DNA from 2 places in the Hydrogenophaga luteola genome. Region 2 is predicted to be linked to the other one. Evidence: predicted binding sites of a transcription regulator. Region 2 holds the regulator's gene; the other holds the start of a gene.

What was found. Region 2 encodes sigma-54, which starts transcription at its own class of promoters, with help from an activator protein. Its sites were predicted from a motif close to TGGCANGNAANCTGCTTT; they were not measured.
Region 1: the regulator sigma-54 is predicted to act here: its motif matches at 1,641-1,658, upstream of ACFOPI_RS02695 (P-II family nitrogen regulator).

The regions. Positions count from the first base shown of each region.
Region 1 is NZ_JBHRXX010000001.1:563,353-568,534, forward strand. Features, by position in the region: gene ACFOPI_RS02690 (YifB family Mg chelatase-like AAA ATPase) at 1-1,462, opposite strand, end outside; gene ACFOPI_RS02695 (P-II family nitrogen regulator) at 1,740-2,078, shown strand; gene ACFOPI_RS02700 (ammonium transporter) at 2,110-3,570, shown strand; gene ACFOPI_RS02705 (hypothetical protein) at 3,712-3,945, shown strand; gene glcE (glycolate oxidase subunit GlcE) at 4,030-5,157, shown strand; gene glcF (glycolate oxidase subunit GlcF) at 5,165-5,182, shown strand, end outside.
Region 2 is NZ_JBHRXX010000004.1:159,998-165,179, forward strand. Features, by position in the region: gene ACFOPI_RS09915 (SPOR domain-containing protein) at 1-439, shown strand, start outside; gene ACFOPI_RS09920 (thiol:disulfide interchange protein DsbA/DsbL) at 512-1,150, shown strand; gene lptA (lipopolysaccharide transport periplasmic protein LptA) at 1,327-1,926, shown strand; gene lptB (LPS export ABC transporter ATP-binding protein) at 1,962-2,711, shown strand; gene ACFOPI_RS09935 (RNA polymerase factor sigma-54) at 2,724-4,343, shown strand; gene ACFOPI_RS09940 (THUMP domain-containing class I SAM-dependent RNA methyltransferase) at 4,340-5,182, shown strand, end outside.

The DNA.
Region 1 (5,182 bases), on a different contig from region 2:
TGCGCGCCACGCGCAGCGCGCGGTGCGTGCTGCGCGCGCTCCAGCCCAGGCGCGCGGCAGCCGTGTGCAGGAACTTCAGCGCGGTGGGTTCGGCCATCACGTGCCGGTCCAGCGCCTGGCCAGAGAGCGCCTGGTTGCTCTGGCCCTGGCGTTCCTCTGCGCGCTGCCGCGCCGCCGCCACGCGGTCGCGCACGGTGGTACTGGGTTCGCCGGCCCGGCTGTGCAGCAGGTCGTGCGGCGGCAGGGCGGGCACCTCTATATGAAGATCGATGCGGTCCAGCAGCGGGCCGCTCAACCGGCCCTGGTAACGCGCCACCTGATCGGGCGTGTCGCGGCAGGGCTGACTCGGGTGGCCCAGAAAGCCGCAAGGGCAGGGGTTCATCGCGGCCACGAGCTGGAAGCGCGCCGGGAATTCGCTCTGCACCGCCGCGCGCGAGATGCGGATGTGGCCGCTCTCCAGCGGCTCGCGCAGGGCCTCGAGTGCGGCACGCGGGAACTCCGGCAACTCATCAAGGAACAGCACGCCGTGGTGCGCCAGCGAGATCTCGCCGGGCCGGGGCGGTGAGCCGCCGCCCACCAGGGCCACGGCGCTGGCGCTGTGGTGCGGCGCACAGGTGGGGCGCAGGCCCCAGGCCTCCAGCCGGAAGCGCCCGGCCAGCGAAGCGACGGCGGCCGACTCCAGCGCCTCGGTGGTATCCATGGGCGGCAGCAGGCCGGCGAAGCGCTGCGCCAGCATGCTCTTGCCCGAGCCGGGCGGGCCCACCATCAGCAGCGAATGGCCACCCGCCGCCGCGATCTCCAGCGCCCGGCGCGCACCCGCCTGGCCCTTGACGTCGGCCAGGTCGGGGTAACTTTCGCGGGTGCTGATCGGCGTGGGCGACAGGCGCGCCCAGCCCGTGTCGTCGGGTGGTGCATCGCCGGCGCCCGCAGCCCCTTCGGGCAGGAACTGCGCCACCACGTCCAGCAGGTGGCGGGCGCGGCACACCTGGGCCTGCGGCACCAGCGCCGCTTCTTCGGCGCTGCCGGGGGGCAGCACCAGCCGTGTGGGCGTGCCCGTGGAACCATCCCGGTGCAGCGCCAGGCTCATGGCCAGCGCGCCGCGCACCGGGCGCAGTTCGCCACCCAGCGAGAGCTCGCCCGCGAACTCCCAGCCGGCCAGCTTGGCACTGTCGATCTGGCCCGCAGCGGCCAGGATGCCCAGCGCGATCGGCAGGTCGAAGCGGCCCGAGTCCTTGGGCAGATCGGCCGGGGCGAGGTTGACCGTGATGCGCTTGTTGCTGGGGAATTCGAGCCCAGCGTTGGCAATCGCCGAGCGCACGCGTTCGCGCGCCTCCTTCACTTCCGTGTCCACCAGACCCACCAGCGTGAAGCTGGGCAACCCGTTGGCCAGGTGCACCTCCACCTGCACCGGCCGCGCCTCCAGCCCGATCAGCGCGCGGCTGTGCACCAATGACAAACCCATCCCGTCCTCCATCCCTGTTTCGGTGCATGGTCCGCCGGACACCTGCATGCACATGTTTGGTGCGGCTCTGCGGCCGCGGCGCCGGGATCATGTCATGCACCCGGGGTGGGCCGCAGCCCCCGTCGGGAGGACGTTTTCCCTCTGGGATGGCCCTTGGGCGCCGGGGTGGGCGGCCGGCTGGCACGGTCCGTGCATTGGGCTGTAAGCGATTGCATCAACCCGTGGTGTCACCCGGCCCCGCCCCGACACCGTCCCACCCTAGAAGAGGTAACACAGCATGAAAATGGTTTCCGCCATCATCAAGCCGTTCAAGCTGGACGAAGTGCGCGAAGCGCTTTCCGGCATGGGCGTGCAGGGCATCACCGTGACCGAAGTCAAGGGCTTTGGCCGCCAGAAGGGGCACACCGAGCTCTACCGCGGCGCCGAGTACGTCGTCGACTTCCTGCCCAAGGTCAAGATCGAAGCCGCCGTCGACGACGCCCTGGTCGACCGCGTGATCGAAGCCATCGAAGGCGCTGCCCGCACCGGCAAGATCGGTGACGGCAAGATCTTCGTCACTCCCCTCGAACAAGTGGTTCGCATCCGCACCGGCGAGACCGGCAAGGAAGCCCTCTGATTCCCGCACCCGCATCAGAAAGAGCACCCAAATGAAAAAACTGATCGCTTCCCTGCTCCTGGGGGCAGGCCTTATGTTCGGCGGGTTCTCCGCCATGGCCCAGGACGCCGCCAAGCCCGCCGATGCACCGGCCGCCACCGCCCCTGCTGCCGAGGCCGCTCCTGCGGCAGCACCGGCCGCCGACGCTGCAGCAGCACCCGCTGCCACCGCCGAGGCTGCACCGGCTGCGGCTGAAGCCGCGCCCGCCGAAGCCGTGAAAGAAACGGTGGACAAGGGCGACGTCACCTGGATGATGATTTCCACCATCCTCGTGCTGCTGATGGTCGTGCCGGGCCTGGCCCTGTTCTACGGCGGCCTGGTGCGCAGCAAGAACATGCTGTCCGTGCTGATGCAGGTGATGGTGGTGTTCTCGTTGATCACCGTGCTGTGGGCCGTCTACGGCTACAGCGTCGCCTTCGGCGGCGAGGGCCTGATCTACGGTAATTTCGACAAGCTGTTCCTCAAGGGCGTCACCACCGATTCGCTTGCGGCCACCTTCACGGCCGGCGTGATGATCCCCGAGTTCATCTTCATCGCCTTCCAGTGCACTTTCGCGGGCATCACCTGCGCGCTGATCGTCGGCTCCTTCGCCGAGCGCATCAAGTTCGGCTCCGTGCTGCTGTTCTGCGCCATCTGGTTCACCTTCAGCTACCTGCCGATCGCCCACATGGTCTGGGGCGCTGGCGGCTACCTGTTCGACAAGGGCGCGCTGGACTTCGCCGGCGGCACCGTGGTGCACATCAACGCCGCCATGGCCGGCCTGGTGGGCGCCTATGTCCTGGGCAAGCGCATCGGTTACGGCAAGGAAGCCATGGCCCCGCACAGCCTGACCCTGACCATGGTCGGCGCCTCGCTGCTGTGGGTGGGCTGGTTCGGTTTCAACGCCGGCTCCAACCTGGAAGCCAACGGTGGCACCACCCTGGCCTTCATCAACACCCTGATGGCCACCGCCGCCGCCGTGCTGGCCTGGTGCGTGGGTGAAGCCCTGGCAAAGGGCAAGGCCTCGATGCTGGGCGCTGCCTCCGGTGCCGTCGCAGGTCTGGTGGCCATCACCCCCGCCTGCGGTACGGTCGGTGTCATGGGCGCCATCATCATCGGCCTGGTCGCCGGCTTCCTGTGCCTGTGGGGCGTGACCGGTCTGAAGAAGATCCTCGGTGCCGACGACTCGCTGGACGTGTTCGGCGTGCACGGTGTCGGCGGCATCGTCGGTGCCCTGCTGACCGGCGTGTTCTCCGCCGGTTCGCTGGGCGGCGTCAAGGGCGACGACTTCTCCATCGCCAGCCAGCTGCTGATCCAGGCCGAAGGCGTGGTCATCACCATGGTGTGGTCGACCATCGTCGCCTTCATCGCCTACAAGATCGTCGACCTGACCATGGGCCTGCGTGTGACCGAAGAGCAGGAACGCGAAGGTCTGGACATCAGCTGCCACGGCGAAACCGCCTACAACCGCTGATCCCGCGAACGATTGCCTCCTTTGGATGTTCGACCCGCGCGCCGCAAGGCCGCGGGTCTTTTTTCGTCTGGTAAATGCATCACAGACAGGGCCTGAAGCAGGCGCGAGCATGCGCGCTGTCACACACTTCAGGAGGAACCCATGTCCGCACAACCGATGCCATTGTTGGCCGTGCTCGCGCTGACCCTGGCCACGGCGTTGCCGCTTCAGGCCGGCACCACCAGCCAGGCGCCCAAGACCGAGCGCCGCCTGCCGGCCCGCGTCACCTTCATCGATGCGCCGTCCAGCGAAAAACCCGCCGCACGCGAGAAGCGCCTCAAGCGCGAGTGCCGTGGCCGGCCCAACGCCGGTGCTTGCTTGGGGCACACGCGCTGAAGCAGGGGCAGGACCGCTCCGATTGCAGCCGGCCGTGCAAAAAATTCAAAGGCCGCCAGGGGCCCCGCCGCTACCATGGCGGCCATGCAGAACAGCCCCACGAACGACACCCCGCATGCGCTGATCGACCAGGTCCGCGCCGCCGTCTCGGCGCGCACGCCGCTGCGCATCCGTGGCGGCGACACCAAGGCCTTCCATGGCGAACCGGTGAGCGGCCAGCCGCTGGACACGCGCGCCTTCAGCGGCATCGTCGCGCACGAACCCAGCGAGCTGGTGATCACCGTGCGCGCCGGCACGCCGCTGACCGAGGTCGAAGCGGTGCTGGCCGAAAAAGGCCAGCACCTGCCGTTCGACCCGCCCCATTTCGGCGCCGCATCGACCATCGGCGGCGCGGTTGCGGCCGGTCTCGCCGGCCCGGCCCGCGCCACGGCGGGTGGCGTGCGCGACTACGTGTTGGGTGCGCAGTTCATCAACGGTCAGGCCGAGTGGCTGACCTTCGGCGGCCAGGTCATGAAGAACGTGGCCGGCTACGACATCAGCCGCGCGCTGGCCGGCTCCATGGGCACGCTGGGCGTCATCACCCATCTCTCGCTCAAGGTGCTGCCGGTGGCGCCGGCCGAGGCCACGCTGGTGTTCCACATGGGCCAGCACGAGGCGTTGGAGCAGCTGCACCGCTGGGGCGGCCAGCCGCTGCCGCTCAATGCCTCCTGCTGGGTGCAGGACGACACCGCCGCCGACCGTCCCGAGCTGCTGTTCGTGCGCCTGCGCGGCGCCGTGGCCGCGGTGGAGGCTGCCTGCGAACAGCTGGCGCGCGAGGCGGGCGGCCAGCGCATGGACAACGCCCAGGCCGGGCCCGACTGGGCCGCCTGCCGCGACCAGACCCTGCCGTTCTTCAACGCTCCCTCGCCGGACCTGTGCCTGTGGCGCCTGTCGCTGCCCCAGACCGCGCCGGTGCTGGAGTTGCCATTTGCGCAGCTGATCGAATGGCAGGGCGCGCAACGCTGGCTCTGGGCGCCGGCCTCGGCGGCCACGCCGATCCGTGCGGCCGCGGCCAGGATGCAGGGCCACGCGACTCTGTTCCGCGCCGGCGCCGATGGCGCGCCCGGCGTGCGCCGCTTCGATGCCGAAAGCCCGGCGCTGCAGGCGATCTCGAAACGCCTGCGCGAGGCGTTCGACCCGCTGGGTCTTTTCAACCAGAACAAGATGGGCTGAACCCACGATGCAAACCCAACTCGCC
Region 2 (5,182 bases):
GCCGCCGCTGCCGACCCCTGCAGAGACGCCGCCGCCGGTGGCCGGCGACACTGCGCCGAAGGAATCTCCGGCGGCGGAGCCCGACAAGGCGCCGGCCGCCAAAGCCGCAGACGCCGCCAAGCCGGACACCGATCCGCTGGGCGACCTGATGAAAGCCAAGGCTGGAGCACCGGCGGAGCCCGCGGCTGCACAGGGGGCCGACCCGTTCACCTACTTCGTGCAGGCCGGGGCGTTCAAGTCTCCCGAAGAGGCGCAGGCGCAGAAGGCCCGGCTGGCCATGCTGGGCATGGACGCCACCATCACCGAGCGCGAGCAGTCGGGCCGCACCGTGTTCCGCGTCCGCATGGGGCCGTTTGGCCAGAAATCCATGGCCGAGGCTACGCGCGAGCAACTGGAGGTGAACGGGGTGGAGGCGGCGCTGGTGCGGGTGCAGCGCTGATTGCACCACCGCACGAGGAACTTTTCACAGGCCCGGGAGCCTGATTCAGGTCATTTCAAGGAGTCCGATTCCATGCATCGTCGAGATTTTTCGCGCAGCCTCCTGGTGGCTGGTGCCGCCACCGCCAGCGGACTGGCCCTGTCGCCGGCACTGGCCCAGCGCGTGGCCTTCAAGGAAGGCACCGACTTCCAGCGCCTGGCCAAGCCAGCACCGACCGAGAGCCCGGCGGGGCAGGTCGAGGTGGTCGAGTTCTTTGCCTACAGCTGCATCCACTGCTACAACTTCGAGCCAGTCTTCGGCGAGTGGATCAAGCGCAAGCCGGCCCACGTCACGGTGCGCCGCATGCCGGTGGCCTTCAACCAGAACTTCGTGCCGATGCAGCGCCTGTACTTCACGCTGGAGGCCATGAACCTGGTGGACACGCTGCACGTCAAGGTGTTCAAGGCCATCCATGAAGAGCGCCTGCCTCTGACAACGACACCCGCCATCACCGCCTGGATCGAAAAGCAGGGCGTGAACCGCGAGCAGTTTCTGGGCATCTTCAACGGTCAGGCCGCCGAGCTGTCCAAGAAGGCCGTCGGTCTGCAGGACGCCTACCAGGTAGAAGGCACGCCCGCCCTGGGCATCGCCGGCAAGTTCTATGTGGGTGGACAGGGGCCGCGCACTCTGCTGGTGGCCGACTCGCTGATCGCCGAGGCCCGCAAAGGCTGACCGGTTTCTGTCACTTCTCTTCTTGAAGCCCGCCTGTGCGGGCTTCCTGCTTTCATGGCGGGAACAATGTGCCGCCGCTGCCGCGAAACGGCTTGGGCACCGCTACAATGAATGCAAGATTTGTGCCCTCATACGCCATGCACCTACACGCACCAACCCCCCGTTCCATCGCCCGGATGTTGGCCGTCATTGGCCTGACGCTGCCCCTGCTGGCGCAGGCCGAAAAGGCCGACAAGGACAAGCCCATGAACGTGGAGGCCGATGCGCTGCGTTACGAAGAGGCGCGCCAGACCAGCGTGTTCACCGGCAATGTGCTGATCACCAAGGGCACCATCCTGATGCGTGGTGCCAAACTGGACGTGCGCCAGGACCCGCAGGGCAACCAGTACGGTCTGCTGCTGGGAACGCCCGAGAAGGCCGGCTTCTTCCGCCAGAAACGGGAAGGTCTGGACGAGTGGATTGAGGGCGAAGGCGACCGCATCGAATACGACAGCAAGGCTCAGACGGTGCTGTTCACCGGCCGCGCGGTGCTGCGCCGCTACCGCGGCACCCTGCTCAACGACGTGAGCGAAGGCACCGAGATCCTCTACAACAGCCTGACCGAGGTGTTCACGGTCAAGGGTGGCGACACCAGCAAGACGGCAGCCAATCCCACCGGCCGCGTGCGCGCCATGCTCACGCCGATCCCGGAAGAGGAGAAGAACGGTCCCGCCGCTCCAGCGACCGATCCGGCGAAGCTGCGCCCCAGCGGCAAGATCACCGAGCCCAAGAAGTGACGGAGACCGTCGCCAGCGCCAGCCCTTCGGGCGACATGGTGTCGCACAGCCGTCTGGAGGTCAGAGGGCTCAAGAAGTCCTATGGCAGCCGCAAGGTGGTCAAGGACGTATCCCTGTCGGTGGACAAGGGCGAGGTGGTCGGTCTGCTCGGTCCCAACGGTGCCGGCAAAACCACCTCGTTCTACATGATCGTCGGCCTGCTGCGGGCCGATGGTGGCGAAATCCTGCTGGACGACCACCGCATCGAATCCCTGCCCATCCACCGGCGCGCCCGGCTGGGCCTGGGCTACCTGCCGCAGGAAGCATCAATCTTCCGAAAGCTGACGGTGGCGCAGAACGTGCGCGCGGTGCTGGAGCTGCAGCAGGACGCCAACGGCCAGCCGCTGTCCGCGCGCGAGATCGACGCCCGCCTGGACGAGCTGCTCAAGGAGCTGCGCGTCGACCACCTGCGCGATTCGCCCGCGCCCGCCCTCTCGGGCGGTGAGCGCCGGCGCGTGGAGATCGCCCGCGCGCTGGCCACCCGCCCGCGGTTCATCCTGCTGGACGAGCCTTTCGCCGGCATCGACCCGATCGCGGTGCTGGAAATCCAGCACATCATCAGCTTCCTCAAGTCGCGCGGCATCGGTGTGCTGATCACCGACCACAACGTGCGCGAAACCCTGGGCATCTGTGACCACGCCTACATCATCAGTGACGGTCATGTGCTGGCCAGCGGGACCACCGCCGAAATCATTGAAAACGCCGAGGTGCGCCGCGTCTACCTCGGCGAGAACTTCCGCATGTGACGGGATGAGCGGATGAAGCAAGGTCTGTCGCTGCGGGTGTCGCAGCACCTCGCGCTGACGCCACAACTGCAGCAGTCGATCCGGCTGCTGCAGCTGTCCACGCTGGAGATGGCCCAGGAGGTCGAGCAGATGCTCGACGAGAACCCGTTCCTGGAACGTGGCGAGGAGCTGGCCGATCGCGAGGATTTCGGCGTTCAGACGGCGGACGCGCCGGTGGTGGCCGGCGAGCAACTGGAAGAAGCGGCGCAGCCGGTGGTTGAGCCGCGCAGCGCCGAGCCGGACACCCGCACCGCCCCGGCCGACAGCGCGGACAGCACCGGCGACGACGTCGAGAGCCGGCTGGACGGTGCGACCCCGGTCGAAGAGAGCTGGGAAGGCGACGGCACGGTCGAGATGGCGCCCGACGACAGCGAGTGGGGGGGCGAAGCGCCTGCGCGCAACAGCGGCTCCGGCAGCGAAGACGACGACACCGCCACCGCCGCCGACCTGGCCCGTGTGCCGGTCAGCCTGCAGGACCAGCTGCACGACCAGGCGCGCTGCCTGCGCCTCTCGGACGAGGACAGCGCGGCGCTGTACTTCCTGATCGAGTCGCTCAACGACGATGGCTATCTGGAGGACAGCCTGCACGAGCTGGCCCGCGCCTGCTGGCGGCTGACCGCCGGCCGGCCCGCCGATGAGGAACCGCGCTTCGACGAGGTCGAGGCGATCGAGCGGCGCCTGGGCATCGCCCTGCAGTGGCTGCAGCAGATGGAGCCCACGGGCGTGGGCGCGCGCGACCTGGGGGAGTGCCTGCGGCTGCAGATCATGGACCTGCGCAACACGCCGGCGGCCCGTGCGGCGCTGGCGATCTGCGAGCAGCCGCTGGAGCTGATGGCCAAGCGCGACATCAAGCGCCTGTGTGCGGCCACCGGGCACGACGACGAGACCGTGCGTGCGGCGCTGACGCTGATCGCGCGGCTCGAGCCCAAGCCGGGGCGCCGCTTCGTCGACGTCGAGCGCAACGTGGTGGTGCCCGACGTGATCGTCACCCGCGCCGGTCGCGGCTTCAAGGTCTCGCTCAACGCCGAGGTGATGCCGCGCCTGCGCGTGCACGACGTTTACGCCAACGCCCTGCGGGGGCGGCGCGAGGCCGGCGGCGAAGCCGGCCACGCGGCCATGCAGCAACGGCTGCAGGAAGCGCGCTGGTTCATCAAGAACATCCAGCAGCGCTTTGACACCATCCTGCGTGTGTCCTCGGCCATCGTCGAGCGCCAGCGCAACTTCTTCATGCACGGCGAGCTCGCCATGCGCCCGCTGGTGCTGCGCGAGATCGCTGACGAGCTGGGTTTGCACGAGTCCACGATCAGCCGCGTGACCACGGCCAAGTACATGGCCACGCCGTTCGGCACCTACGAACTGAAGTACTTCTTCGGCTCCAGCCTGGGCACCGAGACCGGCGGCAATGCGTCGAGCACCGCGGTGCGTGCGCTGCTCAAGCAGTTCATTGCCTCCGAAGAGCCGTCCAAACCGCTGTCGGACAACCAGCTCTCGGACCTGCTCAAGGAGCAGGGCATCGAGTGCGCGCGCCGCACGGTCGCGAAATACCGCGAGGCGCTGCGCATCGCGCCCGCGAACCTGAGAAAAGCGCTTTGAACTCCCTTTCCCTGTTCCTTCCTTGCGCCGCAGGGGTGGAAGACTACCTCGCGGCCGAGGTCACCCGCATCACCGGCGAGACCGCTGTGCAGAAGTCGCGCGCTGGCGTGGCGCTGCAGTCCTCGTGGCGCGACGCGCTCAAACTCAACCTGCACAGCCGGCTCGCCCAGCGTGTGCTGGTGCAGCTCTGGCACGGCGGCTACCGCAGCGAGAACGACCTCTATGCCGCGGCCAGCGAGGTCGCGTGGGAGATCTGGTTCACCCCGCAGCAGACCATCAAGGTCGAGGTCACGGCCCAGCACAGCCCGCTCAAGAGCCTGAACTTCGCGGCGCTCAAGATCAAGGACGCGGTCTGCGACCGCTTCCGCGACAAACGCGGCGAACGCCCCAGCGTCAACACCACCTGGCCCGATGTGCGACTCTACGCCCACCTGACCACCGACACGGTGAGCCTCTACATCGACACCTCGGGCGAGCCTCTGTTCAAGCGCGGCTGGCGCGAGGACAAGGGTGATGCGCCGCTGAAGGAAACGCTGGCCGCGGCCATGATCGCCGCCACCGGCTGGAATGGCGCCGAAGCCGAGTCGCTGGACGACATCGTGCCGCTGTACGACCCCTGCTGCGGCAGCGGCACGGTGGCCATCGAGGCGGCGCAGATCGCGCTGCGCGTGGCGCCCGGCCTGCAGCGGCGTTTCGCCTTCGAGAAGCTGCTGCCGTTCCAGCCGCACGTCTGGCACGCGCTCAAGGACGAGGCCGCCAAGCAGCGCCGCGATTGGCCCGCCGGACGCAAGCCCATCGTGTTCGGCAGCGACGTGGCCTTCCGCATGGTCGACTTCGCG